DNA from 3 places in the Simiduia curdlanivorans genome. Region 1 is predicted to be linked to each of the others. Evidence: predicted binding sites of a transcription regulator. Region 1 holds the regulator's gene; each other region holds the start of a gene.
What was found. Region 1 encodes sigma-54, which starts transcription at its own class of promoters, with help from an activator protein. Its sites were predicted from a motif close to TGGCACANNNNTTGCNNT; they were not measured.
Positions count from the first base shown of each region.

Region 2: the regulator sigma-54 is predicted to act here: its motif matches at 8,996-9,013, upstream of cobA (uroporphyrinogen-III C-methyltransferase).
Region 3: the regulator sigma-54 is predicted to act here: its motif matches at 1,106-1,123, upstream of flhA (flagellar biosynthesis protein FlhA).

Region 1 is NZ_JAUFQG010000004.1:1,986,687-1,997,286, reverse strand. It holds gene QWY82_RS08910 (KpsF/GutQ family sugar-phosphate isomerase) at 1-549, shown strand, start outside; gene QWY82_RS08905 (KdsC family phosphatase) at 568-1,098, shown strand; gene lptC (LPS export ABC transporter periplasmic protein LptC) at 1,103-1,687, shown strand; gene lptA (lipopolysaccharide transport periplasmic protein LptA) at 1,674-2,207, shown strand; gene lptB (LPS export ABC transporter ATP-binding protein) at 2,209-2,934, shown strand; gene QWY82_RS08885 (RNA polymerase factor sigma-54) at 3,072-4,616, shown strand; gene hpf (ribosome hibernation-promoting factor, HPF/YfiA family) at 4,727-5,017, shown strand; gene ptsN (PTS IIA-like nitrogen regulatory protein PtsN) at 5,022-5,483, shown strand; gene rapZ (RNase adapter RapZ) at 5,499-6,398, shown strand; gene QWY82_RS08865 (HPr family phosphocarrier protein) at 6,406-6,675, shown strand; gene yjgA (ribosome biogenesis factor YjgA) at 6,771-7,304, shown strand; gene QWY82_RS08855 (trimeric intracellular cation channel family protein) at 7,297-7,908, shown strand; gene msrB (peptide-methionine (R)-S-oxide reductase MsrB) at 7,909-8,412, opposite strand; gene QWY82_RS08845 (peroxiredoxin family protein) at 8,650-9,219, shown strand; gene QWY82_RS08840 (YhdP family phospholipid transporter) at 9,560-10,600, opposite strand, start outside.
Region 2 is NZ_JAUFQG010000004.1:2,178,018-2,188,617, reverse strand. It holds gene QWY82_RS09780 (hypothetical protein) at 1-554, shown strand, start outside; gene QWY82_RS09775 (bifunctional protein-serine/threonine kinase/phosphatase) at 654-2,426, opposite strand; gene QWY82_RS09770 (NarK family nitrate/nitrite MFS transporter) at 2,636-4,105, opposite strand; gene nirD (nitrite reductase small subunit NirD) at 5,024-5,350, opposite strand; gene nirB (nitrite reductase large subunit NirB) at 5,439-7,982, opposite strand; gene cobA (uroporphyrinogen-III C-methyltransferase) at 7,997-8,917, opposite strand; gene QWY82_RS09750 (molybdopterin oxidoreductase family protein) at 9,467-10,600, shown strand, end outside.
Region 3 is NZ_JAUFQG010000004.1:3,104,846-3,115,445, forward strand. It holds gene QWY82_RS13785 (SMP-30/gluconolactonase/LRE family protein) at 1-755, shown strand, start outside; gene flhA (flagellar biosynthesis protein FlhA) at 1,162-3,354, shown strand; gene flhF (flagellar biosynthesis GTPase FlhF) at 3,378-4,829, shown strand; gene QWY82_RS13800 (MinD/ParA family protein) at 4,860-5,684, shown strand; gene QWY82_RS13805 (RNA polymerase sigma factor FliA) at 5,688-6,440, shown strand; gene cheY (chemotaxis response regulator CheY) at 6,548-6,931, shown strand; gene QWY82_RS13815 (protein phosphatase CheZ) at 6,957-7,730, shown strand; gene QWY82_RS13820 (chemotaxis protein CheA) at 7,762-10,038, shown strand; gene QWY82_RS13825 (protein-glutamate methylesterase/protein-glutamine glutaminase) at 10,124-10,600, shown strand, end outside.

The DNA.
Region 1 (10,600 bases):
AGTATTAAAGAAGAGGCCTGTCCGCTCGATCTTGCCCCCACCTCATCAACCACGGTTACCCTGGTCATGGGCGATGCCCTCGCGGTGGCGCTATTGGAGGCGCGTGGGTTTACTAAAGAAGAGTTCGCCTTCTCTCACCCAGGCGGTGCCTTGGGTCGACGCCTACTTATTCGCGCCAGCGATCTGATGCACAGCGGCACCGAATTGCCAAAAGTGTCGCCCGACAGCCTACTCTCGTCAGCGTTGGTGGAGATGACTCGGACCGGTTTTGGTATGACTACCATCGTCGACAGCAACGATCAATTAATAGGCGTTTTCACCGACGGTGACCTGCGCCGCAATGTCGATCAGGGTATTAACCTTGCCACCGCCACCATGGCACAAGTCATGAACAAAAAGCCCAAGGCTATCAAGGCATCGCTCTTAGCAGCCGAAGCGCTAAACGTCATGGAGCAAAGAAAGATTACCGCCCTGGTGGTGGAGGATGACAACAATCATCCCGTGGGTTTGCTGCACATGCACGACATATTGCGTGCCGGAATCGTTTAGTTTTTAAGAGTTAACTCCATGACACAAGTTTTAAAAATTGCCCAATCCATTCGCCTACTGCTGCTCGATGTGGACGGCGTTTTAACCGACGGCAAGCTGTATTTCGATAACAGCGGCAACGAGATGAAAGCGTTCAACACGCAAGATGGCCACGGCATAAAACTGCTGCAAAAAACCGGGGTTAAAGTGGGCATCATCACCGGCCGCACCAGCGCACTGGTGGAGCGCCGAGCTAAAGATCTGGGCATTACTATTTTAATTCAAGGGCGCGAAGATAAATTTACCGCGCTACAAGAAATACTCGCCAGCCACTCTATCGCGCTAGAACAAATCGCTTTTATGGGCGACGATCACCCCGACCTAACCTGCATGGTTAAAGTGGGCCTCGCCATGACAACAGCAAACGCCCACCCGGATGTGGTAGCCCAAGCCCACTGGCAAAGTAGCCGCAACGGTGGCGAAGGCGCGGTGCGCGAGGCTTGCGACTACCTAATGAAATCTCAAGGTACACACCAAGACCTGCTCAATGTCTATTTAGGTAAAGACTAAAAGCATGGCAATACTAAAGAAATTACTGCCAATAATTATCGCCATTATGGTTGTTGTTTATCTGTTTAGTGTCGACAACCCGTCCAGCCGACTGTTCGATAAAGGCAGCGCTAAAGACCAACAAATGGCACCGGCTTTTTTTATTACCAACTTTATTAGCAAACAATACGATGTGAGCGGAAGCTTAAGCCAACACATCACCGGTGCGCGCGCCGATCACTTCCAACCCAAAGGCAAGGCGAGCGATCAAGACTACACCCTAATAGAAACCATAGAAGCCCAAATTTTCACGCACAACACCCGCCCTTGGCACATCACAGCCGATCAGGGGCGCGCGACAGAAAAAGGCCAGCAAGTTGAACTGATTGGCAACGTGCATTTATGGCAGGAAGATCCAGTCAAAGGCATAACGGAACTCTTTACCGATCGAATGATCTATTTTACTAAGCGTCAAATAGCCGATACCGACCAGCCGGTAAAAATCATTACACCGACGGGCACAACCACTGCAGTGGGTTTAACCGCTGACATGAAGGCCCAAACACTCACGCTTAAACACAAGGTAAGAGGAACCCATGCCCCTTATTAATACCGTTAAAGGTGCTGTTAAAAATACAACCATCCTAGCCTTGGCGCTGACCAGCGTTTTAAGTTACGGCCTACCCGAGGATCGCGACCAACCGATTCAGATCGAAGCCGACAAAGCAACGCAGGATCAAAATAAAGGCATCACTGTTTACACCGGCAACGTGCAAATGGATCAAGGTAGCATTCATATTGTTGCCGATAAAATTGTCATCCACAGCGCCGAGAAAAAAGTTAACCGCATTGTTGCCACCGGCGCGCCCGCGCACTTTCAACAAAAGCCGGCACTCGACAAAGAAGTGATTATTGCGCGCGGCAACACGCTCAAGTACGAGGTTGTAGAAGATAAATTAACCATCACTGAAAACGCGCAAGTTGAACAAGACGGCTCCATCGTGACGGGCGATATTATTAACTACGACATTCATCTCGCGCTGGTGGAAGCCGGCAGCCGAGACAGTAATAATTCCCGGGTAAAAATGATTCTTCAACCCCAGAAAAAAAACAGCGACGCGAAGGAATAGCATGGCTAAATTAAGTGCATTAAATTTGGCCAAAAGTTACAAGGGTCGGCGTGTCGTTATCGATGTGTCCATGGAGGTCAACAGCGGTCAAATCGTCGGCCTACTCGGCCCCAATGGGGCAGGCAAAACCACCTGTTTTTACATGATTGCGGGCCTGGTGGAAAATGACGCCGGGCGCGTATTAATCGACGATAAAAACCTGACGGGCATGCCCATCCACGGCCGCGCGCGCGCCGGTATCGGCTATCTACCCCAAGAAGCGTCCGTATTTCGCAAGCTCACCGTGGCCAACAATATTCTCGCCATACTGGAGACGCGCAAGGAGCTCAACCGCAAGCAACGCCTCGCACGCATGGAAGCATTGCTCGAAGAATTTCACATCACCCATATTCGAGACAGCCTAGGCATGGCACTTTCTGGCGGCGAGCGACGACGCGTAGAAATTGCACGGGCATTGGCCACTGAGCCGCAGTTTATTTTGCTGGACGAGCCCTTTGCTGGGGTAGACCCAATTTCCGTGGGCGACATTAAAAACATCATCAAACACCTCAAAGAACGCGGTATAGGCGTGCTTATTACCGATCACAATGTGCGCGAAACTCTCAGTATCTGCGAGAAAGCCTATATCGTCAGCGAGGGGCATATCATCGCAGAAGGCGACGCCAATACTGTGCTAGCCAACCAGCGAGTCCGCGAGGTTTATTTAGGTGATCAATTCACTCTCTAATTTTAATTTACCCTACGGCTCATAAAGGCATGGAGCTTGCTTGTCAATATTGCCTGAGCCCTGACGGATGACTACACTAAGACCATACCTCGGCGAAGTTGCGAGGCACTACCTTAAAGGATGTTAGTCATCAAACCATGAAGCCATCACTACAGCTCAAGCTAGGTCAACAACTGACCATGACGCCGCAGTTGCAGCAGGCCATCCGGCTGCTGCAGTTGTCCACCTTGGATTTGCAAGCGGAAATTCAGGAGGCGCTAGAATCCAACCCCATGCTCGAAATATCAGAGGGCGAAGACGGGGCACAGGACACAGAGGCCAGTAGCGATGTCAGCGAACCTAGCGACCCAGAATTTAACAGTGCCAAAGAATCTACCGAAACCAACCTACAAGAATTAAACACGCCGGAAACTTCACCCGATAACAACCAGTCCAATGAGATGGATAGTGACTGGAACAACGACATACCCGACGACCTGCCGGTCGACACCAACTGGGACGACATCTACACCTCCGGCCCAGCCAGCAGCGGTTCAGGCAGCGACGAAGACCGCGATTACGAGCGCGGCGATAGCACCGGCGAAAGCCTGCAGGAACACCTGCTGTGGCAGCTCAATTTAACCCCCATGAGCGACAGGGACAGAGTCATCGCCCTATCGATCATCGACGATATCGAACCGAGCGGCATGCTGGGCAACCCCATCGGCGACATAGCCGAGGGCCTCAATCAAGAACAGGAAATGCTCGAAGACCCGGTTGAACTGGACGAAGTGTTAGCGGTTCTCCATCGCATTCAACAGTTTGACCCGGTCGGTGTCGCCGGCCAAGACTTGGCCGAGTGCCTACTTATCCAACTGCGAACACTGCCAACTACTACACCTTTCCTAGATGCTGCTAAGCTTATTGTTAAGGATCATTTAGCGCTGTTAGGCAATCGCGATTACAAGCAACTGATGCGGCGCTGTAAACTTAAAGAAGCTGAGCTGGCAGAGGTAATCGGGTTAATTCAAACCCTAAACCCGCGCCCCGGCGAACAAATCGCACAGGCCGATACTGAATATGTTGTTCCAGATGTCTTTGTCAGTAAGAAGCAGGATCGCTGGTTAGTGGAACTTAACCCAGACATAGCGCCTAAAATACGCATTAACGCTGGTTACGCCTCGCTCGTCAAACGGGCAGATACCAGCCCAGATAACAACTTCATGCGCGACCATTTGCAAGAGGCGCGCTGGTTCCTCAAGAGCCTGCAAAGCCGCAACGAAACCCTGCTCAAGGTCGCCAGTTGCATCGTCGAAAAGCAAATGGGCTTTTTTGAATCCGGCCCCGAGGCCATGCGCCCTATGGTACTGCACGACATTGCAGAAGAAGTTGGCATGCACGAGTCCACCATCTCCCGCGTTACCACACAAAAGTATATGCACACCCCGCGGGGCATCTTCGAGCTGAAATACTTTTTCTCCAGCCACGTCAGCACGGATGCGGGTGGAGAGTGCTCATCCACCGCGATTCGCGCCATTATTAAGAAGCTGGTGGCGGCTGAGAATCCGAAAAAACCCTTAAGCGACAGTAAAATCACCACCCTGCTTGAAGAGCAAGGCATTCAGGTAGCGCGCAGAACTATCGCTAAATACCGAGAGTCATTGGGCATTGCAGCATCCAATGAACGCAAGAGATTGATCTAAACGCTAGATCAAGCAACACCGCTACACCCTAGTTTTAGGCGCCCAGCTTTGGGGTTTGCACCAAAAAAGGGCAGTTGACAGCAAAAGCAGCGACACAAAGGAGCAGCCGAATGCAAATAAATATCAGCGGACACCACCTAGACCTGACCGACGCCATAAAAGATTACGTCCATGCAAAGCTGGAAAAGCTCGAGCGACACCACGACCGAATAACCAGTATCAACACCATACTAAGTGTTGATAAACTACAGCAAAAGGCGGAAGCGACAGTACACGTCAGTGGCGCTGAATTTTTCGCTGATTCAGAGTCTCAGGATCTCTATGCAGCCATAGACCTGCTCTCTGATAAGCTAGATCGCCAACTAATTAAACACAAAGAAAAACTCCGAAGCCATCGATAACCCTATGCAGTTTGAAACCCTTCTAGCCCCTCGCCGTGTACAACACGGTGTAGAGGGCGTCAGTAAAAAGCGCGTGCTTGAGACGATCGCCAACATCATCGCCACTGATATACCCAGCCTAGATGCCGATACACTATTTCGCAGCTTAATCGCGCGTGAAAAACTGGGTAGCACGGGCTTAGGTCATGGAATTGCTATCCCACACTGTCGAGTCGCCAGCTGTGAAAGCACTATTGGCGCTTTGGTTGTGCTCTCCAGCCCGATCGACTTCGATGCCATCGACGGTGCGCCGGTCGACGTCATATTTACCCTTATGGTGCCGGAAGAAGCCAGTAGCGAGCACTTACAAACATTGGCAAAACTGGCCGAATTATTTCAACAGGAAGAATTCCGCGCGGCACTGAGAACGGCTGAGACAAGCGATCTACTCTATAGTAGGGTAAGCGCATACCTTGCCACGCAATAAAGGGATTCTGTCAACATGAATACGGATAAAAGTACGGTCAAACAATCACCGCGCTTAATTATCGTCAGTGGCCGCTCCGGAGCAGGCAAGAGTACCGCCCTGCACGTGCTCGAAGATTTAGGATTTAACTGTGTCGATAATCTGCCTTTGCGCTTACTACCCGAGCTGGTACATCAATTAGTATCAGATCCAACACCCAATTCTCTATTTGCGATCAGCGTCGATGCTCGCAATGCTTGGCAGGAACTGCCCAAGTTTCCACAATTGGTGGCCGACGCCAATGCCAAGGGTATACGGATCGAGGTCATGTTTTTAGATGCCCGATCACCGGTACTGATTCAGCGCTTTAGCGAAACGCGGCGCAAGCACCCACTTAGTAAAGAAGGGGTCAGCCTAAAAGAGGCGACGGTAAAAGAGCGCGAGCTACTGCAACCCATCGTCGATTTAGCCGATCTAGTCATCGACACAACCACCCTCACCCTGCATCAACTGCGCGACCTGGTCAAAAACCGCGTCAGCTTGAACGCCGATACCAGTATGTCCGTGCAACTGGTGTCCTTTGGCTTTAAGCGCGGGGTGCCGGTAGACGCCGATTTCGTATTTGACGTGCGCTGCCTACCCAATCCTTACTGGAAACCCCACTTGAGGGCCCTAACGGGGCAAGATCAGCCGGTGGCGGATTTTTTAGAAGAACAAGAAGACACGCGCCTAATGCGCAGCGATATTCTGGCGCACTTAACGCGCTGGCTGCCAAAATTTGAACAAAGCAACCGCAGCTACATGACCATCGCTATTGGCTGCACTGGTGGCCAACACCGATCGGTTTATATGGCCGAAGAACTTTATAAAGCACTGGCGGGAAAAAACTCTAAACTACAACTTAGGCATCGAGAATTAACCGGCACAAAGGGCTAGGCGTAGCGTGATTGAAACCCAAATAGAGATTATCAACAAGCTAGGCCTGCACGCCCGTGCGGCGGCAAAAATGGCGACCTTGTGCGCACGTTTTGGCTGCAAAATTCAAGCGGGCATCGGCGAGAGAATGGTAGACGGCAAAAGTGTTATGTCGCTCATGCTGCTAGCCGCGGCCAAAGGCACACAGCTCAACCTAAGAACCGACGGCGACGATGAGCAGGAAGCCATGGACGCCATCACCGCTCTGATCAACGACTACTTCGGCGAAGGCGAGTAACGCTGTCGCTTTAACCCCGAGTTGGGTACCATGCGGGCCGAGACGCAACCGCCCGCACCTGATGGAAGGGCCGAGCAAGAATTTTGGATATTATCATGGCAAATCACGACCCAGCTGACGACCTGCTCGACGGCGAAGAACTCCCAAAAAGTCGAACCCAAATCAAAAACGAGGCCACAGCGCTACAGCAGCTTGGGGCTAAGCTATGTGATCTCAATAAGGATCAGCTGAGCAAGATTCCGCTGCCGGAAACGTTGCAACTGGCTATCGTAGAAATGGGTCGCATCAAAACCAACAGCGCAAAACGCCGGCACATGCAGTTTATTGGGCGACTGATGCGCGAAGCCGATCACGAAGCCATCGCAGCAGCTTACCAAGGCTTAATGCAAGTTTCAGAACAACACGTTTTGCAACAACACCTAGCCGAGCGTTGGCGCGATCGGTTTATTGCCGATGGCGACGACGCTATCAACGAGTTTATGTTGGACTACCCTCAAGCTGACCGACAGCAACTAAGGCAACTAGTGCGCACGGCAAAGTCCGAACTCGAGCGCAGCAAGCCGCCTGCTGCTGCACGCAAAGTCTTTCGTGCGATACGCGACACCATCGTGTCTAGCAGCCTTGTTTAGTGAAATCATCTTTTTTACCGGCATTTTAGGCTGCGCAGTTTTTGCTATCTCTGGCGCCCTAGCGGCGGCAGAGAAACAGCAAGATATCATGAGCTTTATCCTTCTGGGTGTAGTCACCGGCATTGGTGGCGGCACCATAAGAGATCTAATACTCAATAAACCTCAAGTGTTTTGGTTAGCCGAACCGATTTATCTTTATGTGTGCGTGATCGCCTCGGCGCTCACCTACTTTATTGCCCACTATATAGCGTCAAAACACCGCGCGCTGGTGTGGATGGACGCCGCCGGTATGGCCCTGTTTAGCGTGATGGCAACTCACACGTCACTCGCGTGGAACGACTCCTGGCTAGTCGCTATCGCCATGGCCATGATAACCGCCTCCTTCGGCGGTGTGATTCGCGACGTTATGCTCGACCAAATGCCGGTTATTTTGGAACCTGAAATTTACGTCTCGGCGAGCGTGACGGGTTCGCTCGTGTTTCTCATCGCAAATCATCTGCAGCTAGACTCGTCATTAAGCATCTGCCTAGGCTTTATCGGCGCCTTCAGTCTGCGCGGTGCTGCGATTATTTGGGACCTTAGGCTACCAAAATACCAAGACTAACTATTGCTGTTGATCGGGAATAAATTCTAACGCCGCCGAATTGATGCAATAGCGTAAGCCAGTGGGCTCTGGCCCATCTTCGAACACATGGCCAAGATGCTCACCACATTTGGATAATACCTCTACCCGGCGCATACCCCAGCTGTAATCTTTTTTAAGGACGATATTGTCGGCATTAAACATCTCCCAAAAGCTGGGCCAGCCGCTGCCCGATTCATACTTATGCTCAGACCGAAATACCGGTAATTTACACCCGGCTGTCACAAAAGTACCCTCACCTTTTGTCTCTAACAAAGCGCCTGTAAAAGCTCTCTCGGTGGCGCCATTCCACATCACATCAAATTGTTGCGCCGTTAATAACTCGGCCCATACATCTCTGGAGATCGATTCAAGATTTCGCTGATCAGCGATCATTTTTTTAGCTTGTTCTATTTTTTCATTATCTACTTGGGCCTTGTCCGCACAGGCGAAGAGCGAAACCAGCAGCAAGATACAACCAATCATCTTTGTCACAGCGATACCTCTATATACGGCAAATGAGTCTAGTTATCGGTTAGACTCGGCCTAGATGTATTTGTTACACCCGCGCTTTTCTAAGCTCTAGGGGAAGCCAGCCAACTCAGAGCATTGCCGCAAGTTTCCTATGTTGCATCGCCGCTAATTCGTTTTTTAATGCTTTTGTCATCCAAAATCCCATTTCGCTCGTAACCGACTAAAATCCTATAACCATGAGCTGACGCCATGCGACTAATCACACCGCACCAAGGGTTAAATTTCGCAACCAAGGATATTTACGGCAAACCCTTCAGCTTGAAAAGTTTCAGGGGCAAGCGCGTTATGCTGTCATTTTTCCGCGATGCAGCCTGCCCCTTCTGCCACTTACGGGTGTATGAGCTGAGTCAAAATTATCAGCACTGGCAAGATCAAAACCTCGAAGTAATTGCCGTGTTTAGCGACACCCCAGCGCAAGTGCGCCGCTTTGTTGCTAATCACCCTCGGCCATTCACTATGCTCGCCGACCCCAAATTGGCGCTATACAATCATTATGGTGTCGAGCAATCGGGCACAGCTCTACTCAAAGCCTTGGTATTGAAACTACCTAGGATCATTAGGGGTTTTATGCTCGGCGCTAAACCCAGTAACAACCCACATGTTAAGTTGGTGCCAGCAGATTTTCTCATTGACGAAGACGGGGCAATTCAACAGGCCTGGTACGGCCGAGACACCAGCGACCATATCCCACTGGCACAAGTACAGGCATTTATTGACACAGCGAGCAGGACCTCAAGCCATACACCTAAATTCGCCTAGCCAGTTAAATTAACCCAACCCGAGGAATCGACTGCGGTAGCGCAACTGCAGCACTTGTGCATCTAAGCTCGCACTAGGGAACCTCTGAATAACTCTGGTGCAGCTCTGGCTTCCAGCAAATTTCGTGGGCTAGGCGCGGCTTCGAAGGCATACCGGGGTCTGTCGAGCAGTCGCAACAACGCACACGGAATTTGCTGGAAGCCCCGTAGGGCGAGGCCTTTAGCGCCCATCCGTTGCGTTGAGCTTCTTGCTAAGCGCTAGGGCCATTAGCTGCGAAACTCGCCTTGCGGCTGACCGCTACAGGTCACGCAGAGCGGTACCAGAGTTATTCAGAGGTTCCCTAGTTATCGAGGATAGGTTTATCTTCTTCACTATGACCAAAGTTTTCTTGGTTAGTGGATCGTTGACTTGAACTTGACTGTTCCGAACTTGTAGATGAATCCAAAGCGGTGGTTGGGTCACCAACAGCAGGTTCTTGCGGGGACTCTGTTTGAGCGCTGCCGGCTTTCTTCGGGTTGTCTGCAACTTGTTTAAACTGCATGCTTGGGTTATCCAACGCACCAACCACCCGATAGTTAACACTGGTCATTTTATCGAATTGCTTTTCAAATAACCGGCTGGCAACAAATACCCCCGCAGCCACGGGTAAACCGGCTGAGACCGCCGCAATAAAAGTGAGGTTATCTAACACGGGCAAGTTAACCGTAAGCTTGGTATCGATGGTGTTATCGACCAAATTCACCTGCCCTTCCATCTGCATTTTGCTCGACGGCGTTTTTACCGACACAGGTGTATTAAATTGCACCAGCCCTCGATCAAATTCCAACGCCCCTTTGACCTCGTCGTAGGCCATGCCGCTGGCGTAAACATCGGAAAAATCCAATTGTAAACGACGAATCCAGGTATCGAAGTTAAATATTCCCATGAGCCGCATTAACGCATTACTGGCGGAGGCATCTGCGCGCATAAAGCGGCCGTCTTTAACTTGAAAATCAATGTCACCACGCAAACTTTCCAGCTTGACCCCATAAGGATCACCGCGCCAAGCAAGATTGGCGTTGAAGGTGGCGCGATTACTTTCTATTAATTTTTTCGTATCAAAGGCTTCCATCACCGCACCGAGGTCACCCGCCTTTACCTGCCCGGTAAATACCGATTCGTTATTGCCATGATTCCACGACAAACTCGCACCGCTTGTCATTGCTGTCCCTATTGTGCCGGTTGTTCCAATTGCCTCACTTGCGCCACTAGCCTCATTGGTCGGCCAGCCAGCAACAGACAAGCCAAATAGAGCACCGGTAATATTATCGATATGCCAAGTATCCTGCTGGATGTAAGAGTCAAAAGTTAACTGACCAATATTTTTTTCTTTAACATACAA
Region 2 (10,600 bases), 190 kb from region 1:
GCGAGTGGGAAAACACCCGACGGCATTGGCGCCAAGACAACGCCCTGAGTAATTTCGAGATACATAATTTTCTGATTGAGCAATGCCATCGTATGCTTTGGCGCTACGTGGAAAGTCAGGCCTCGCCCACGCACAAGGAAGTTGAAGAATTCTTGTTTCGCGATATTCCCATGCATATTGAAGGCCTTGGTCAGTTGCGCGGCCTGTCGAGTTACGCATCGGCAAAAAATGCCGAGCCCACCATCGTCAACACCTGCAAACCGCGCATCACTCAACTCAGCAAACAAACGCACCTAACCTTGGTGGAAACCCAGCGGCAATTAATCAAGCTGGCCAATCAAGAAGATAGCGCTAGCTTAATGCCAGCCCTACAAGCACGCATTCGCCTCAGCGGTCAGTTCTTACAATGCGTGCAAGATCAACTCAACCCTCGGTTAGACAACGCCCCCCAACCGGAAAAAATCTTTCACCTAGGTACGCTCGCCATCGAAGCCAACCAGCGGGTTTGGACCGACTTGGCCACAAGCTGTTACAAATCCTATACGCGACACTAGTATCTATATTTGTGCAAGGCAGCCTTTATTTGTGCAAGGCAGCCTTTGCACAAATTCAATGGCTAGATTTCACAACAATAACGCATTTAGTCGGGCGAGCTAAGCGAAAAACCACACATACTGCGAGCAGATAACAACAAACAGTAATGCGCAGAGCAGCTTCCAAAACACCACAGGGTTGCGCTCTAGCAGTGGAGCCGACTCGAACTTCTGCATCAACTGGGCATTCGGCTGCGACAAATCGTGGATAAACTCCGAGTAGGCTGGGTAGCGAAACTTCGGCCTCGGCGACAGGGCTTTGCGCAGAGCCAAATCGAGCCAAACAGGGACATCTTTACGGTGAGTGCGAATACTTTGGTACTGCCAAGCTTCAAACTGAGTCGGCGGGTTGCGCTGCATATCCGGAATATCGAAGGGTAACTTGCCGCAAATCATTTCGTAGGCAATGGCCGCCAAGGAAAACAAATCGGATCTATCGGTGGCTGGCTCTCCCAGCAGATACTCAGGCGCAATATAATCTACCGAGCCGACCGGAACATGCTCCATCAATGGTGTTGATATTTCACCTAAGCCAGCAACGAACACAGTGCCAAAGTCAATAATAATCGGCCGACCGCGCTTATCGATCATAATATTTTCAGGTTTTAAATCGCGATGAATCATACTCAAACGTTGAAACGCGCGCAGGCTATTGACGATCTTATCGAGCATATCGCGCACAGATTTTAAATCCGGCTTAGGATTGTCGTAAATCCATTGGCGCAAGGTTATGCCTTCAACATACTCGCACACGTGGTAGAGAAACGGGCTGGCATCGGGCCGTGGCAATATTTTCATCACCCCGGCATGATTCAAACGCCGGCCCACCCACTGCTCGCGAATAAAGCCCTCTAAATACTGCGCATCATCTTTAAAGTTTTCCGACGGGGCCTTTAGCACCTGCAGCTGATTGTTGTGAATATCTTTAACTAAATATAAATGCGAACGGGTGCCCGCATGAATGATCGATTGAACTTCATAGTGATCAATTTTTTGCCCTTCCTGCAAAACCGGCGGAATAGCAAGCTGGGTCAAGCTGCGATGCACTTCATCGATTTCCGCCAGCGGCAACTCATCAACTGTCACCAACAGGCAGGTCAGGTTATCGTCACTGCCATTAGCCAGAGCCGCGTTGGAAAGCGCCGCTGCCGCTTGCTCGAGCTGACCTTGGTGGGCGTCAATAATATCGACCATCTCGCGCTCGGTTAACCACTCGTGGATGCCATCAGTGGTTAGCAAAAAGGTATCGCCCAGCGCAATCTCTTCAGTTTGGTAATCCACCTCTAAGCGCGAATCCATACCGAGCGCTCGAGTTAGAAAGGTTTTTCGCCCCGCTTGTTGATGACAGTGGTCGCGGGTAATCTGCTGTAAAGCACCCTGCCTTAAAGCGTAAATCCGACTGTCGCCGGCGTGAAAAAAGTGTGCGGTATTGGATTTGAAAATTACGCCACTAAAGGTCGTCACTAATCCGTTATGGCGCGCATTGCTCTGCTGGCCGTGATGATAAAGCCAGGAATTCAACGACGACAAAACCCGCGCCGCTGCCATCTTGACCGGCCAAGTATCGGGCGTAGAAAAATAATCTTCAATAAACAAGGTGACACTGGTGGAGCTTGCCTGTTGCGCGTTTTCACTGCAGCTCACGCCGTCGGCTATGCAGGCTATACCGCCTTTGAGAAAGCGTGCAGACCCGGTGGGAAGATGCGCCGCAAAAGCATCTTGATTTTCCGCTTTTAGGCCAGCGCGCGAACTGCCGCCAAAACGCAGTTTCAGCGCTTTCTTGCCCGCCAATGCGCTATCTTCAAGATCAACCCCGTGGCTATTTATGGACAATCGTTTCTCACCTTTGGACACTTAGTCCAACCGCCTAAATCTAGGTTTATACCTAAACTTGCACCTTAAATGAAACCTACTATAAAACCTACAACTAATGCTAACCAGACATCTACCCGGAAACCTAAACTCAACGCTGGCTCTGCGCCAATGACAGGTTACAAATTCCCGACAGATTAAATAACAGCGGGGCTAACCCCGCCTGAAAATTAGCTAACGGTAATTAACTCCACTGAGCCATCTTCGCGCACTTCCGTGATATGGCCCTTGGGCTCTTCCATAAACAGCAAGGTAATAAAGCCAACCACAGCGGTACAGGCAATCACGTAGAAGAACGTTGAGTAGTCAACGAAACTCAACACCGTTAAATACACCACCGCGCCAACATTGCCATAGGCGCCGGTCATACCGGCTATTTGGCCAGTTAAACGGCGCTTGATTAACGGCACCACGGCAAACACGGCACCCTCGCCCGCTTGCACGAAGAAGGAACACGCCATGGCTGCAATAACTGCCATGACCAAGGGCCAACCTGAATCGACCATACCCATTACCGCGTAACCAATAGCTAATCCTGCGGTTAAAATCAACAGGGTTGACTTGCGCCCAAAGCGATCTGAAAGCCAACCGCCACCAGGACGCGACATTAAATTCATAAAGGCGTAAGCCGAGGCAACCATACCCGCCATCACAGGGGTTAAGGCGAAGGTATCGGCAAAGAACAACGGCAGCATAGAAATAACCGCGAGCTCGGAGCCAAAGGTAGCAAAGTACAAAACATTCAACACTGCCACTTGCTTAAATTTATAGCGATGCATTTCCGGTACCGGCTCAACAAAAATATTTTTGTTCACCTTCCATACGTGGCTCAGCTCGTAGATAAACAACAGCACCAAGCCCACATAGCAAATCACCGACACAGTTTCTGACAACATGGACACGCCGGCGGGCGACAACTTCCAGGTTAACAGCGCGAGAGCGGCGTACATCGGAATTTTCATCAAAATCAGCAGGAAGAAATCGCCTTTACTGGTGACTTCAATGGCACCAACATTTTTCGGCTTAAAATAAGTTGAGCCCTTGGGGGTATCGCTAACGTTCAGATAAAACACCACTGAAAACAGCAAACTCATGAGGCCAGTGATGCCAATGGCATAGCGCCAACCGTCGTCGCCACCAAACAGCACAGCAATGGTTGGCAGGGTGAAAGCCGCCGCCGCGGAACCAAAATTACCCCAGCCGCCGTAGATACCTTCCGCCGTGCCCAGCTCATTGGCAGGAAACCACTCGCTGACTAAACGAATACCGATGACAAAACCAGCGCCGATGAAACCCAGTGCAAAGCGCGCAATGGCCGCCTGTAAAAAGCTATCGGCCAAGGCGAACATAAAACAGGGAATGGAGCACAAGGCCAACAATCCCGAGTAAACCATTTTAGGCCCGAAGCGGTCGGTGAGCATGCCAATCACAACCCGCGCGGGAATGGTGAGCGCCACGTTCAAAATCAACAAGGTTTTGATCTGAGACTTATCCAAACCGAGCGACACCGCAACCGCTTGCAGCAGGGGTGCAAAGTTAAACCACACCACGAAGGTGATGAAAAATGCCATCCAACTCAGGTGCAATATTTTCATTTTGCCCGAAAAGGAAAACAGGTTAAAAGACCGGGTGCTGCTCATGTCTACTCCCTGAAACAGTTAAAAGTAAGAGTTTAAAATTTGTTAAAGGTGTATGAGCAAAGGCCATGCCTAGTTTGAAACATTGGCTTAAATAGTGGCGTTAAGGCGAGATTATCGAGAAAAAATAGCGATTTGGCTGCCCTGTGCACTCGAATAGCACAAGGCGCCAGTTTTTGGTCAGCAATACGCGGCGATTTACGCACAGACATGGGGCGAAGCGCACTTGTTGGGTGCGCAAGCAAGCTGCAAGCTGCAAGCTGCAAGCTGCAAGCTGCAAGCTGCAAGCTGCAAGCTGCAAGCTGCAAGCTGCAAGCTGCAAGCTGCAAAAAGAGTTTCTGTTTGGATCAGATTAAGATGCAAGCTTTTATGACTAAAAAGGGCTAACGCGTGGCGGGAAAGGTAATTTATCTTAAAACTGGTAGATGAAGCCAAAGGGCGGTTTGCGGGGTCCCGAAATGTCGGACCAGACCATCCGGCTTGCGGCTTGCGGCTTGCGGCTTGTAGCTTGCGGCTTGTGGCTTGTGGCTTGTGGCTTGTGGCTTGTGGCTTGTAGCTTGTAGCTTGTGGCTTGTGGCTAATCCCGCCCACCTTCCCGGACTTCTGCCCTCCCAGGTGTACAAAATGGGATTGTGCCAGCGTAAAGAGCCGACCCGCCATCCATGGCGTGGCTTTGTTAATTCTCGGCAGTGAACTTGAGCAACACCTTCCCGGGCTCCTGCCCTCCCAGGTGTACCTACATCCTGTAGGCAAAAAAGCAGGTTTGGGGAGTTTTGCGAGCAATGCTTAGCGTCGCTTGCAAAACTCCCCTCGCCTGCAAAGGTGCAAACTTTATCAACAGACTTAGCGATACGACACCGACGTCGCTTTTGCTCTGGCCTGTCAACTGTCAACTGTTAACTGTCATTTGAAGCTAGAAAATCAAACCGAAACCTGAACCTGGCCATCCACTTCGCGGACGGCGTAAACAGGAATGCTGACATCCTCTTCCAAACACTTTCCCGTTGCCAAGACAAAGTGCTGCTTATAGAGGGGCGATGCAACGACGAGATCTTCGCCTATGGAACCTTGAATACCGCGGGAAAGCACATTGGCCTTGCCGAAGGGGTCAAAGTTATCTAACGCAAATAATTTCTTTTCTTTCAGGGTGCGAAAAATAGCCACCTGCTTTCCCGCAACCAGTGCACACACACCAGTACCCGGAATCACATCTTCTACCTTACACACGGCTTGCCATTGTTCTGTCATGATACCTTTCTCGTTTGGTGCGAGCCATGCCGCGCTAGACACAGCTCAAATTTCAGTTGATAGCTACTAAGCATTAAGCCATTTCGCGTTAAGCCATTTCTGGCTCGACCACTTCTACCGCTGCAATACGCTCTTGTTCATTGGCGGGGCGAATTTGCTTGCGCTCTACCACGTAGGCCAAATTGCTATCGCGGCTATCAGTATTTATGAAGTGACTGAAACGCTTTAATTTTTCAGGGCTTTCTATCGTGGTTTTCCACTCGCACTGGTAGTTGCTTATGTTGTGCGCCATGTCGGCTTCGAGTTCCGCACCAATCGCGAGGGCATCGTCGATCACCACTTTCTTCAAGTAGTCCAAACCGCCCTCCAAATTTTCCAGCCAAACCGAGGTGCGCTGTAAGCGATCGGCGGTGCGCACATAAAACATCAGGAAGCGATCCACATATTTAATCAGGGTTTCATTGTCGAGCCCTGTAGCGAATAAATCCGCGTGGCGCGGGCGCATGCCGCCGTTGCCACAAACATAGAGGTTCCAACCTTTTTCCGTGGCAATAATACCCACATCCTTGCTCTGCGCTTCGGCGCACTCGCGGGTACAGCCGGAAACGGCGAACTTCAGTTTATGGGGCGAGCGCAAACCCTTGTATCTATCTTCAATTTCGATAGCCAAGCCAACGGAGTCGTCAACGCCGTAGCGACACCAGGTCGAACCCACACAGGATTTTACCGTGCGCACTGATTTACCATAGGCATGGCCAGTTTCAAAACCAGCGTCAACCAGAATGCGCCAGATCTGCGGTAAATCGTTCAATTGTGCGCCGAACAAATCGATGCGCTGACCGCCGGTGACCTTGGTGTACAGATTAAATTGCTTCGCCACTTCGCCCAATACGATTAATTTCTCCGGGGTAATTTCTCCCGCCGCAACGCGCGGCACTACCGAGTAAGTGCCATCTTTTTGTAAATTGCCCAAGAAAATATCATTGGTATCTTGCAGGCCAATGTGCGCATCTTCCAAAATGTAATCATTCCAGAAAGACGCCAATATGGAGCCGACGGTGGGTTTACAAATTTCACAGCCGTGGCCCTTGCCGTGACTCTCTAACAATGCGTCAAAACTGCGCACTTTGGTGGCGCGCACGATATCAGCCAACTGCTGACGGGAATAGGCGAAGTGTTCACAAATATCGTTTTTCACTTCAACGCCCAGCTTGGTTAGCTCGGCATCCAGCACTTGCTTAACCAGCGCTGTACAGCCACCACAACTGGTAGACGCTAAAGTCTCGGCCTTCACATCGGCCATAGTTTGCGCGCCATTTTGTACGGCGCAACAGATGGCGCCCTTGGAGACGTCCATACAGGAACAAATTTGTGCGCTGTCGGGTAGCGAGTCCACACCCATTACCGCACCGGCGCCATCCACCGAGGGTAAAATCAATGCATTGGGGTCGTCTGGCAAATCCATTTCATTAACGCAAAGTTGCTGCAAAATGCCGTAGCCGTCGGCATCACCCACTAACACAGCACCGAGCAAGCGGGTGTTATCGGCCGACACGATGATGCGCTTGTACACCTCGTCCACATCATTGCTGTAGGTATAACTTTTACAACCGGGGGTATTGCCGTGGGCATCGCCCACCGATGCCACATCGACACCAAGCAATTTTAATTTGGTGCTCATATCGGCGCCGGTAAACTGTTGATCGCCGCCGGTGATATGCGAAAGCGCAACCTTGGCCATTTCATAACCAGGCGCTACTAAGCCATAAATACGACCGCTCCACAGCGCGCACTCGCCAATGGCATAGACATTTTTAACCGAGGTTTGGCAATGGTTATCTACCACAATGCCGCCGCGCTCACCTAAATCGATACCGCACTTGCGCGCCAACTCATCCTGCGGCCGAATACCGGCGGAGAATAAAATCATGTCGGTTTCAAGGTGGCTACCATCGGCAAAATTCATGCGATAGCGACACTCTTCGCCGGCAACAATCGCCGTGGTCGCTTTTTGGGTGTGCACGCGCACACCTAAACCTTCAATTTTATTGCGCAGTAACTTGCCGCCGCCCTCGTCCAACTGCACCGCCATCAAGCGCGGCGCAAACTCCACCACGTGAGTTTCCAGCCCGGCTTGCTTGAGCGCATTCGCGGCCTCCAAACCCAAGAGCCCACCGCCCACCACAACACCCACCTTCGATTGCTGGGCCGACGCGGTAATGGCCTCCAAATCTTCGATGGTGCGATAAACCAAACAGTGTGGTTGATCATTACCGGGAATAGGTGGCACGAAGGGGAAAGAGCCGGTTGCCAGTACTAATTGATCGTAGGCTTCGCGCCGACCACTGGCGGTGATGACTTCTTTATTGTCAAAGTCGAGATCAACCACCTTATCGGATAGAACATAGTTCACGCCCTTATCTTGATAATAAGATTCCGTGGTTAAGGCCAAATCCTCGGCGCTTGAACCGGAAAAATACTTGGACAATTGCACCCGATCGTAGGCCAGCCTAGGCTCTTCGGAAAACGTGATAACTTGATAGTTGTTGGCGTGATCAGAGGTCACCACATTATCAATAAACTTGTGGCCGACCATACCGTTGCCAACGACTACGATGCGTTGCTTACTCATATTCTTTCCTCACGTCAGGCTGACAATTTTTCCCAAGGGGAATTTTTATTAATAGAATTTGAAACACTCGCCAGCGCATTGCCTGCAACAGGCGTTGCCACTTCGGCGTAAATATCTTGCTGTTCTGGGCTGGCAATTTGCTCTAGCCACTGCAGCTGTTCGCGCAGGCGCACCACCTCGCCAACAACAATTAAGGCCGGCGATTCAATCTGATGACGCTCGACCAAGTCGGGCAAGTGCGCAAGGCTCTCGGTAAATACACGCTGCTGAGCCGAGCAACCTTTTTCGATAATGGCCGCGGGTGTATTGGCGCTAAGGCCAGCGCTTTGCAACTCGCGGGCGATAGTGGCTGCAGATCCCAAGCCCATGTAGAACACCAAGGTGTGTCCGCTGTGCGCCAGCGACGACCAATTGATATGCAACTCCTTCTCGCCGTGCGCGGTGACAAAACTCACCCCCTGGGCGATACCGCGATGGGTTAACGGGATGCCTGCGTAGGCCGTTGCGCCAGCGCCAGCGGTGATGCCGGGCACCACGTCGACGGCAATGCCGGCCTGCTTAAGTTCCAACATCTCTTCGCCGCCCCGGCCAAACACAAAGGCATCACCGCCTTTCAGCCGACAAACGTGTAAACCGAGCTGTGCGGTTTCTACCAGAAGAGAATTTAAATCCTGCTGGGGAATGGAATGACGATCTTTTGCTTTGCCCACATAAATAGCAGGCGTACTGCTCGGAAATAAGGCACGAATATCTTCGCTAACCAAGCGATCATAAAAAATAACATCGGCTTGCTGCAGTGTGCGCAAGGCTTTTACCGTGAGTAAATCTGCATCGCCAGGCCCTGCGCCCACCAGGGACACGCGCCCAGCTGCAGCGCTATTACGCGGCTTTAACCGGGCGAGAAAATGGGTTCTTGTGGCTGGGCTGGCTGGCATATTGGCTGACTCCACTCAGTGTGTTGCGCTAAGTCTTGAATAACTTATGTTCTAGTGAACTGCGCTAATGCACTGAGTAGAGCAAAGACAATGCCAATTAAAATTATTCGTTAATTTTTTTTAAAAAATCACGCCGTTGGTTAATTTTCTTCACGCCTATATAGAAACAAGAGTGCAATTCGTTAAAAACCTAACGCGACGCACCAACAAAGCCACCTACTCACCGCCCTCGTCGCACCCATAACGTGCAGCGCGCACAACAAAGAGGCGAACGCAAACTCGAAGCCGCACCAATAAAAGGCTAATCGCACACAATTGGTGCCGCAAGTCCTCGCCGAAAGCACCTCCGCGACGGCCTACAAGGTAAAAATGCACAGTTTTTCAGCGTCTACAGGGGCATAGCACGAAATATGGCGCAGTAAACCCACCTAAATCACCCAGATTCACAAAACTTTCGCCCCCTAGCCAAGTTGGTTCACTAATTGCTTTATGCCTATGAGTTCGAATTTTCTACTCCTTAATGAGTAGCACCAACCTCTAGGAAGCAGCATGATATTCGGTCGTAAAAAGCGTAAGCCTATTAGCATCCCCGCCAAGCCTGTTAAAGAGTGGAAGTACGCCACCTGTAACTATTGCTCCACCGGCTGCTCCATCGAGCTTGGGGTGAGTGCGGAAGGCAAGGTAATCACCAGCCGCGGCCATGCCGGCGCCGATGTCAACCGAGGCAAACTCTGCATAAAGGGCCTGCTCGAACACGACCTGTTTAACTCACCCGGGCGCGGCACAGTACCGCTCATGCGCGAAAAGGCCCATCAGCCCTTCGCGCCCACGACCTGGGACGCGGCACTGGATAAAACCGCGGAAAAAATTAAAGACATTCAAGCCAAATACGGCCGCGATAGCTTCGCCATCGTATCCACCGGGCAATTATTAACGGAAGAATTTTACGCCCTGGGCAAATTGGTGCGCGGCCAAATAGGCACCAATAATTACGACGGCAACACCACCCTGTGCATGGCCTCGGCGGTTTCGGGTTACAAGCGCTCCTTCGGTTCCGACGGCCCACCGGGTTGTTATGAGGATTTCGAACACACCGGCTGCTTGATGGCGTTCGGGTCAAACTTACCGGAACAGCATCCAATTATTTATTGGCGTTTAAAAGAGGCGCGCGAGAAGCGCCACTTCCCGCTCATTGTGGTAGACCCACGGGTCACCATGCTGGCGCAGTTTGCCGATATTCACCTGCCCATTACACCCGGCACCGACACCGTGTTAATCAACGCGATGATGCACGTTATTTTTAAAGAGGGCTTGGCCGACGAAGACTATATTGCCAAGCACACTCAAGGCATCGACGATTTACGCGAACTAGTACAGAGCAAATACGATCCAAAGCAGGCGCAACATATTTGCGGTATCGACGAAGATCGTATCCGCCATGTGGCCCGGGTTTACGCCAACGCTAGCAGCGCCATGAGCATTTGGACCATGGGCATTAATCAATCCACCCACGGCTCAGACGGCGTTGCCAACATCAACAACTTAAATTTAATCACCGGCAATATCGGCAAATTGGGTGGCACGAGTTTATCGATAACCGGCCAGTGCAACGCTATGGGCACGCGCGAGTGGTCGTCCTGTTCTGGCCTGCCCGGCTACCGCTATTTGGAAAAACCCGAAGAT
Region 3 (10,600 bases), 1.1 Mb from region 1:
TTGCCGATGCCTACAGAGGCCTGCTGCGCTTTCATCCCGATAGCGGTTTGGAGGTGGTCGCCGATGAATTTGACGGGCAAAAGTTAGGCTACGTGAATGATGTTGCCGTTTCCTCTCACGGCAGAATTTATTTCACTGACTCTTCAGCAAAATTTGGTGCGCGGGCCAATGGCGGCACCTATCCTGCGAGCTTGCTGGATATCATGGAGCACGGGGGCCACGGTCGCCTTTTTAGTTTTGATACCCCTAGTCAGACACTCACCGAAGTTGCCCATGGTTTTAATTTTGCTAATGGTGTTGCGGTGCGTGATGGCACTCACGAAAGCGCCGAAACCGTGTTCGTTAATGAAACCGGAAATTATCGTGTGTTGGCCTTTGAGTTGAGCGATGGCATTGTGCAATCGCAGAAAACCCTCATAGATAACCTGCCGGGATTTCCAGACAATTTGAGTCTGGCAGCGGACGGCAGCTTGTGGTTGGGGCTTGTTTCGTCGCGTAGCGAATTGCTCGATAAGCTGTCAGCCTCACCAAACCTCAGGAAACTGGTGCAAAGATTGCCCGCCATTATCCGACCAAAGGCTACGCACTATGGCATGGTGATTAATATGTCGCCGGAGGGAGAGGTTATTTCACAGCTGCAAGACCCTAGCGGTGCCATCTACACCACCACCGGCGCTACACCTTGGCACCAGTACTTGTATGTGAGTAGGTTGCACGGCACACAGCTGGCACGTCTACCACTGGATGGCATTTAAAAACCGGGTGTGATGCACTGCTGTCCCACAGTTATGGCGCGGGAGATTTTGGTGCCAGTACTTGCGACCGTCACCCGCATGGGTTGATATCGCTAATAGGCAAAGCCTGCTTTGCAGCGATAGCAACGCCCACAAAGTGTCATTGTGGGCCGGTCCCAAAGGGCGGGTGTTGAGACTAGATGGATGTATTCACGTCGTGTTGCTAGTGTGGGCACCAAACTCATGTCCAAGTACACGCCGAGATGTCGCATCTACTGTGAGGCTTAAAGCCTAACGATGGTCATATCGTTTTTGTGAGACAGCAGTGGGCGTGATTTTATTTTATAAAAATGATGCTTACCGTGTGATTTAGGTACGCTTTTTGCGATACCTCCTGTTAATAGCAGGGGAGTGTCAAAAAAGCGTTATGGCCTTACCAGGATTCAGTAGTTTAGCCGGCTTCGATGGTCGCGCTGCTTTCAACAATGCGTCCCGCGTCGGGCGCGGCAATATAGGCATCCCGTTATTGCTGTTAATGCTTTTGGGTATGATGATTTTGCCCGTGCCCGCCTTTCTATTGGATGTGTTTTTCTCCTTTAACATAGCCCTGTCAATTGTTGTTCTATTAGTGGGTGTCTACGCGCTTAGACCGCTCGATTTCGCTGTTTTTCCCACCATCTTGTTATTGGCGACGCTGCTACGGCTGGCGCTCAATGTGGCCTCAACCCGTGTGGTCTTGCTTTATGGCCACGAGGGTGGGGACGCCGCTGGTAAAGTGATTGAAGCCTTCGGCGAGGTGGTGATCGGCGGTAATTACGCGGTGGGTCTCGTGGTATTTCTGATCCTGATGATCATTAACTTTGTTGTGGTGACCAAGGGTGCTGGGCGAATCTCCGAGGTGAGTGCCCGGTTTACCTTGGATGCGATGCCTGGCAAGCAAATGGCCATCGATGCGGATTTAAACGCCGGTCTAATTAATCAAGAAGAGGCAAAACTGCGTCGCTCTGAAGTTGCCAGCGAGGCCGATTTTTATGGCGCGATGGATGGTGCCAGTAAATTTGTTCGCGGTGATGCCGTTGCCGGCATCCTGATTCTGCTTATCAATGTGATTGGCGGGCTGATTGTTGGCATGGCTCAACACCAGCTCGAGTTTCAAGACGCGCTACAAAAATATATTCTGTTGACCATTGGCGATGGCTTGGTCGCGCAAATTCCCTCGCTCTTGCTATCAACCTCAGCCGCAATCTTAGTAACTAGGGTCAACACATCCGAAGATATGAGCAATCAAATCTTCCGACAGATGTTCGATTCGCCCAAAGCTCTGGCCGTTTCTTCCGGTGTATTGCTGATTATGGGGTCTATTCCGGGCATGCCCCACGTTGCCTTTTTAGGCTTAGGTTTTGCCTGTGCCGGTCTCGCTTGGTTTATTCATAAGCGCAAGTCACAGGGTGAGCTGGTGGAAGAGGGGCCTAGCACCGCGAAGCGTCGACCCAGCGATAAACCCAGCACCGCAGGTGCTGCTGAGTTGCGCGACCCCCAGGCGCCGGCACTCGAACACAAAGCGGAACCTATTGAAGTAACGTGGGACGATGTTAAGCCGGTGGATGTTATCGGCCTAGAGGTGGGTTATCGGCTGATTCCCATGGTCGACAAAGGTCAGGGCGGTGAACTACTCGGCCGGATAAGGGGCGTGCGCAAAAAAATGTCCCAAGAGGTTGGGTTTTTAGTGCCCACGGTGCACATCAGAGACAACCTAGATTTGCTGCCCGGCCAGTATCGAGTGACGCTCATGGGCGTAGCCATAGCCGAGGAAGAAGTGCATCCCGACCGGGATTTGGCGATTAACCCGGGTCAGGTGTTTGGCGAGCTCGAGGGCATTGCGGCCAAAGACCCAGCCTTCGGTTTGCCCGCCGTGTGGATTAAGCGCACCGAGCGGGATCACGCCCAAACCATGGGATATACGGTGGTTGATGCATCGACGGTGGTGGCCACCCATCTCAATCAAATACTGAGCCAGCACATCAATGAGCTTCTGGGCTTGGAAGATGTTCAACAACTGGTTGATATGCTCGCGAAAACCTCGCCCAAGTTAGCCGAGCATTTGGTGCCCGAAAGCGTCAGTTTGAAAACCTTACTTAAAGTCTTGCAGCTGTTGTTGGTTGAAAATGTCTCGATTAAAGATATGCGTAGCATCGCCGAAGCTGTCGCTGCCAACAGTGAAAAGAGTCAAGATCCCGTCACATTGTTGGCCTCGGTGCGCAGCGCTTTAAGTCGCCAGATAGTTCAGTCTTTAGTGGGGAATGAACCAGACCTGCCTGTTATTACCCTAGAACCCGCTTTGGAACAAATATTGCTGAAGACCTACCAGCAGAGTCAAAAAGGTGGCGATGGCACGCCGGTGATTGAACCTGGTTTGGCCGAAAAATTAAGGCTGTCGGTGCAGAAGGCGGCACAGAAACAAGAAGCCAGTGGTGGCCCGGTAATTTTACTTGTGGCCACCCAACTCAGGTTTCAGCTATCGCGCTTTATTCGAGCCTTTGTGCCAGAAATTGCGGTGTTAGCCTACAACGAGATTCCACAAACTAAGCAAATAACGATTGTCGCAAGCGTTGGCGCTTAGTTACCTGAAGCCAGGAGAATTCTATGGCCGTTAAAAAGATCATTGCAGCCAATATGCGCCGTGCCCTTGAGATTGCACGGGAGCAGTTAGGTGATGACGCGATTATTCTCTCTACCCGACGGCACCCGGATGGCATTGAAATGCACGCCACGGTGGAGGCAGCGTCGCGCTTTCCCGAAGAGCAGCAGGCTTTTGCCGAGCAAAAACACGATAGCCCAGCAGCCACTTTGCCGCTCGGTAGCGACAATGCCTGGCAACACCAACACCTTGTCTCCGAAGCCGTTTCACAGGCAAAGCCGGCACCAAGCGGTCAGGCGCGCCCTTTTGGCGGCAAGACTGGCTCTCAGTTAGCCGATGAAATCGAAATGGCTCGGCAGAAAATGCTGGCGGCTAAGCGCAAGGAGCAGGGCACTCAAACAAACCAACCTGTTGTGGCTGCCGATAGTAACGAGAGGGCTGATGTGTGGGCATCGCAGCTAGCGAAGAAAAGCGTTCCAGTCACTGCACCTAAAGACATGAGGCCCAGACCCGCCGTCGAAGACACTTTCTCACAGCAAGCGGAAATGTCCCGCTTGCATCAAGAGCTCAGTGAAATGCGCGCCATGCTACAGGCAAGGTTGCAAGAACCCCATTTGCACAGGCCCCTAGTAGCCACTGAATTGGTGAGCAAATTTCACAGCTTAGGTTTGCCCGATTTTCAAGCGGAGCGGCTAATAGCGTCAGTTAATACCGAACTGCCTGTAGCGAAAGCCTGGCCAGAAGCGTTGGCGTTGCTTTCGCAGCGCATACCGACGGCGGGCAGAGATGTGATTGAAAGTGGCGGGGTATTTGCCTTCATCGGTCCCACCGGCGTGGGTAAAACCACAACCTTGGCTAAGCTTGCCGTGCGTTTTGTGATCAAACACGGTGCCGAAGGGCTTGCCATTGTCACTACAGACAACTATCGCCTAGCGGCTCACGAACAATTAAATGCCTTGGGACAAATTCTTTCTGTACCCGTAAAAGTGGTATCTGAGGGCGAGTCGCTACAGCAGGTTCTCGTTAACCTCAGCCATAAAAAGCTGGTGTTAATAGACACAGCCGGTCTGCGCCATGGCGACCCTAAACTGAAAGCCCAGCTCGAACAGCTGCGCAGTGCCGGCAAGGTGAATAGCCTGCTGGTGATGGCGGCAAATAGCCAGTTGCAGATGTTAAAAGCGAGTTATCATGCCTACGGTGCGGCGCACCCATCGGCCGTCATTTTAACCAAGCTCGATGAAACACCTTCCCTTGGTGAGGCGATCGGACTGCTATTGCAGCACCGCTTGCCATTGGCTTACACCACCGACGGCCAAGAAATTCCAGCCGATATTCAGATAGCGAAAGGCCATCAAGTGGTGGCTAAGGCAGCACAGTTTGGCGCGCAAAGCCATGTGGAGGGTAAATTTGCGGCATCGGCCGAATCAAGTCGGCAGGTTCAATCCGAACAACTATAATCAAGGCAAGACTCATTTGTAGGAGTAGTCATGGGGCACCATCCAGTTCAAGTCATAGCGGTAACCGGCGGCAAGGGTGGCGTAGGGAAAAGCAATATATCGGTGAATATGAGCATAGCACTCGCGCAACTCGGTCGCAGGGTCATGCTGTTAGACGCTGACCTAGGGCTTGCCAATGTCGATGTGTTACTGGGCATTCGCGCGAATAAGACGCTCGCCGACGTGCTTTCTGGCGAATGCTCTTTGCGCGATGTGCTGATCAGCGGTCCCGGAGGGGTTAGGATTGTGCCCGCGTCGTCCGGGGTTCAGCAAATGGCTTCCCTTAGTAAACAGCAGCATGGCGCGCTTATTCGCGCTTTTAGCGATATTTCGGATCAGTTGGATGTGTTGGTAATCGACACAGCCGCAGGCATTAGCGATACCGTGGTGAGTTTTGTACGGGCTGCCAACGAGGCGCTAGTGGTGGTCTGTGACGAACCATCGTCGGTGACGGACGCCTATGCACTCATTAAGTTATTGCATAGAGATGCGGGCATGCAGCGTTTTCGCGTGGTGGCGAATATGACGCGCTCTGCCAATGAAGGCCAATTGTTGGTCAAGCGTTTGCAGCAAGTGTGCGACAAGTTCCTCGACGTAGCCCTACAATTTGAGGGCTCTGTGCCCTTTGATGAAAATGTGCGCAAAGCCGTGCAACACCAGAAAGCCCTGGTCGACTATTCACCGCAATCGAAGGCATCGATTGCCATCAGATCTTTGGCAAGCCGAGTTTCAGAGTGGCCATTACCGAAAGCTGCGTCAGGCAATTTGGAGTTTTTTGTTGAGCGTTTGCTAGAAACATCGGAAGCAGGCGTTTGACCGATGGCAGCAGTTGAGGGGTTAGCCATGTACGATCAGGCAAGTCGCGAAGCCAGTGATCCCATTCGAATCGAAGATTATGCGTCTCTGGTAAAGCGTATCGCCTACCATCTCATGCTTAAAATGCCTGCCAGTGTGCAGGTTGACGATCTTATTCAGGCCGGCATGATTGGATTAATAGAAGCGGCCCAGAAGTTTGACCCGTCCAAAGGCGCGAGCTTCGAGACCTATGCGGGTATTCGTATTCGTGGCTCAATTATGGATGAGACCCGAAAAGGTGACTGGGTGCCTCGTTCCGTTCACAGAAATGCCCGCCGCGTGGCTGAGACAGTACGCTACTTAGAAGCTAGATTAGGGCGTACGGCGAGCGAAAAAGAGATCGCCGATGAGCTCTCTGTCAGCCTCGATGAATACCGAAGCATTCTGCAGGATACCTCTAGCAGCAAGCTTTTCAGCTACGAAGAGTCTGCCGGCGACGACGATTCAGTGCTCGACGAGAAGCCCACGTCCATAGGCTTAGAGCCCCCCACAGACGCTTTTGAGCGGCAGGCGCTAAAGCAATCGCTTGCGCAGGCGATAACCCAACTACCCGAAAGGGAACAATTGGTACTTTCTCTGTACTACGACGAGGAATTGAACCTAAAGGAAATAGGCCAGGTTCTGGGTGTGAGCGAATCCCGTGTTTCTCAAATACACTCTCAGGCAGCCGCACGGCTAAAGGCCAAGCTTTCCGGTTGGCATAGAGACACCGATTAGACCAAACAGCAATAAAATGAACGATTTAATGACTAAAACTGGCTAGTAGTCATCCAGCTACTAGACTGAAAGTTGAATGGGGTCCAGCAGGTACGACGGAGGTTGCTTTGGACAAAAACATGAAAATTCTTATCGTTGATGACTTTTCAACAATGAGACGCATCATCAAAAACCTTTTACGTGATTTAGGCTTCAGTAATACGCAAGAGGCTGATGATGGCGCAACGGCACTTCCCATGTTGAAATCGGGAGATTTCGATTTTTTGGTCACCGACTGGAATATGCCTGGCATGACAGGTATTGAACTGCTCAAACACGTTCGTGCTGACGAGCGCTTAGCCGCGCTACCGGTATTGATGGTGACGGCCGAAGCGAAGAGAGATCAGATTATTGAGGCAGCTCAAGCTGGTGTGAGCGGCTATGTGGTCAAGCCTTTTACTGCCCAAGTACTCAAAGAAAAGATAGACAAAATTTTTGAGCGCGTTGGATAACCCCTAAGCAGTGACAAAGGCAGCCATGAATAACGAATCTGAAGATCTGGGCAACCAAGAGTTTGTGTCAGAGCTTCGTGATTGCGCCAAACTCCTGATCGAAAAACTGGAAGGCGACAATTACGAAGATGCATCCAAGCTGATCGAACAAATTATTGAGAGTCGCGACCGGCACCTGTTTAACAGAGTTGGGAAACTTACTCGTGGCTTACACACTGCCATCCGTAATTTTAATATCGACGCACCCGTATCAGAGGCAGATAGCCTCACCGATGCAAGTGACCGATTAAATTATGTATTAAAGCTTACTCAAGATGCAGCTGACAAAACCATGGATAAGGTCGAAGCGTCTGCGCCGATTGCCATGGACCTAGGTCGCGAAGCAAACTCCCTTAAATTGCAATGGCAAGCACTGATTCGTCGTGAATTAAGCGCGGAAGATTTTCGCGAGCTTTATAGGCGTATGGATCAGTTTTTGGATCAAATGGAAACCGGTGCTGGAATCTTAAATGCCAATCTTCAAGATATTATTTTGGAGCAAGGCTACCAGGACTTAACCGGACAAGTGTTGAAGAAAGTGATTGGATTGGTCTCGGATGTGGAAACCAGTCTGGTAGATCTAATGAGACTGGCAGGCCAAGTAGAAGAAATTACAGGAATTCAAATGCCCGCCGATAACCAAGTTGCGGCAGGTAAAGATACTGCTGGAGAAGGGCCACAAATTCACGCAGATAAACGCGGTGACGTGGTTTCGGGCCAGGACGATGTCGATGACTTACTTTCAAGTCTCGGATTCTGAGTTTAAACCTTTGCTAGTTAAGGAGCGCTGAATGGGCTTTGGCGATGACGACGATATCTTACAAGACTTCCTAGTGGAAGCAGGGGAGATATTGGAAAAATTGTCGGAACAGCTCGTAGAGTTAGAGCGCCAACCTGACGATAAGGATTTATTGAACGCCATCTTCCGTGGATTTCACACGGTTAAAGGTGGTGCTGGTTTTTTGCAATTGGGTGCAATGGTTGACTGCTGCCATATTACAGAAAATTTATTTGATATTTTACGTACTGGAAAGCGGTCGGTTACATCTGAACTTATGGATGTAGTACTGCAAGCACTGGATGCGGTAAATCTACAGTTTGATGAGGTGCAAAGCCGCGAGCCGTTGACGCCAGCGAGTGCTGAACTGATTCATCAGCTCGAAAGGTTGGTAAATCTCGAAGACTTAAATGACGCCCCTGCAGCGATAGCCGAGGTTGAGCCCGAACCAGCATCCGTCGAAGGGCAAGCGTCAAGTGCGCAAGACGTTGCTAAAGAAGGTGATATCACCGATTCAGAGTTTAACGATCTACTGGATGCGATAGATCCACCTGAAGCAAATCAAGCAGAGGCTAAACCAGAATCTGATGACATTACCGACGACGAATTCGAGGCGTTATTAGATCAATTACATGGTCAAGGTAAGGGTCCAGCTAAAAAGCAACCTGCACCGCAGGTCTCTAGTCCTGCATCTAAAGATGCTGGAAAAGGCGTTGCAGCAAACAGTAACGAAATCACCGAAGATGAATTTGATGACTTACTCGATCAATTGCATGGCAAGGGCAAGGGGCCTAGCGCCGTCGTAAAACCAAGCCCATCTCCGGCACCGGCCGCTGGCGCCAGTGACTTAATTACCGACGACGAGTTCGAAGCGCTTTTGGACGAGCTTCACGGTAAAGGCAAGGGCCCAGTTGTTGCGCCAAAGGCTGAGGCTCCAAAATCAACTGCCGCAGCGAAAAAACCGGCACCCGCAACAACACCCGCGACAACACCGGCTAAACCCGCAGCGAAATCTACACCAGAGCCTGCTGCCACAACACCTGCAAAACCATCAGCTAAAGCGCCGGTTACGCCCGCAGCACCAGCGCCCGCCCGCGATGCCACGCCAGCCCCTGCGGCTGAAACTACGGTTAGAGTGGACACCCAACGCCTCGATGACATCATGAATATGGTTGGCGAGTTGGTGTTAGTGCGAAATCGATTGGTTCGGCTCGGCTTGAATACCAACGACGAGGCGCTAACTAAGGCCGTGAGTAATTTGGATGTTGTCACCGCCGATTTGCAGACCTCGGTGATGAAAACCCGTATGCAACCCATTAAGAAAGTGTTCGGTCGCTTCCCCCGGGTTGTTCGTGATTTGGCGCGCACGTTAAAGAAAGATATTAACCTAGAGCTTCAGGGTGAGGAGACAGATCTAGATAAAAACCTCGTCGAAGCGCTGGCTGACCCCCTTGTTCACTTGGTCAGAAATTCGGTCGACCACGGCATTGAACTACCCGATGTAAGAGAGAGCAAAGGTAAGCCGCGCACGGGAAAAGTTATTCTGGCAGCGGAGCAAGAGGGCGATCATATTCTTCTGTCTATTACCGATGATGGCGGCGGTATGGACCCTGAAAAGCTGCGTGAGAAAGCGGTAGAAAAAGGCATTCTCGATGAAGATGCTGCTCAGCGACTTTCCGATGTTGAAGCTTTTGCATTGATCTTTGCCCCTGGGTTTTCTACTAAAACTGAAATTTCTGATGTGTCTGGCCGCGGTGTAGGCATGGATGTGGTCAAGACAAAAATTACCCAGTTAAATGGTTCTATCGAGATACAATCTAAGCTCAATGAAGGCACGCGAATCATCATTAAGGTTCCGCTCACATTGGCAATCATGCCCACGCTCATGATCATGCTCGCTAATCAAACCTTTGCGCTGCCATTGGTTAGCGTCAATGAAATATTTCATATGGATCTTACTCGCATCAACATTGTTGATGGACAAGAGTGTGTGACTGTTAGAGAAAAAGCCGTACCCGTGTTTCATCTGAAGCGCTGGCTCGTTAAGGGTGGGCGGGATATAAAACAGCCTAAAGCTGCACATGTGGTTATTGTTAACGTCGGAACCCAAAGAGTTGGCTTTGTAGTGGATCAACTGATAGGTCAAGAAGAGGTTGTGATTAAGCCGCTTGGCAAGATGCTCCAAGGCACACCCGGTATGGCTGGCGCGACTATCACAGGTGATGGTGGCATCGCATTAATTTTGGACGTGCCAAGCATGTTGAAACGCTATGCAGGTCAAAAACGATAGTCAGCATTATTGGCGAATATTCATGCAGTTAACTATTGTGGGGATTTTTCATAGCACGTTAATTTATTATTTATGGGGGCGGTAGATGGTCATCAAGGTACTCATTGTTGATGACTCTAATTTTTTTCAGCAGCGGCTGAAGGAAATGATTGGCTCTCATCCTCAATTACAAGTTGTCGGCATTGCCGCCAATGGGCGCGAAGCAATAGAAAAAGCCAAACAGCTAAAACCTGATGTCATCACCATGGACTATGAAATGCCCATGATGGATGGCGTAAGTGCTGTGAAGTTTATTATGCAGGACTGTCCAACCCCAATATTGATGTTTTCCTCCCTCACTTACGAGGGAGCACGGACAACGCTAGACGCGTTAGATGCTGGCGCGGTAGATTTTCTACCGAAAAATTTTTCCGAAGTCTCAAGAAACTCGGAGGCGCTCAAGGCCAAATTACATCAAAAAATAATCGCCATCGCAAAGCCGAAAGCCGACATTTCCATTAGATCTGTAACGCCAGCTAAAATTGTTGAACCAAAACCTTCCGCCGAACCACTTAAAGACAGA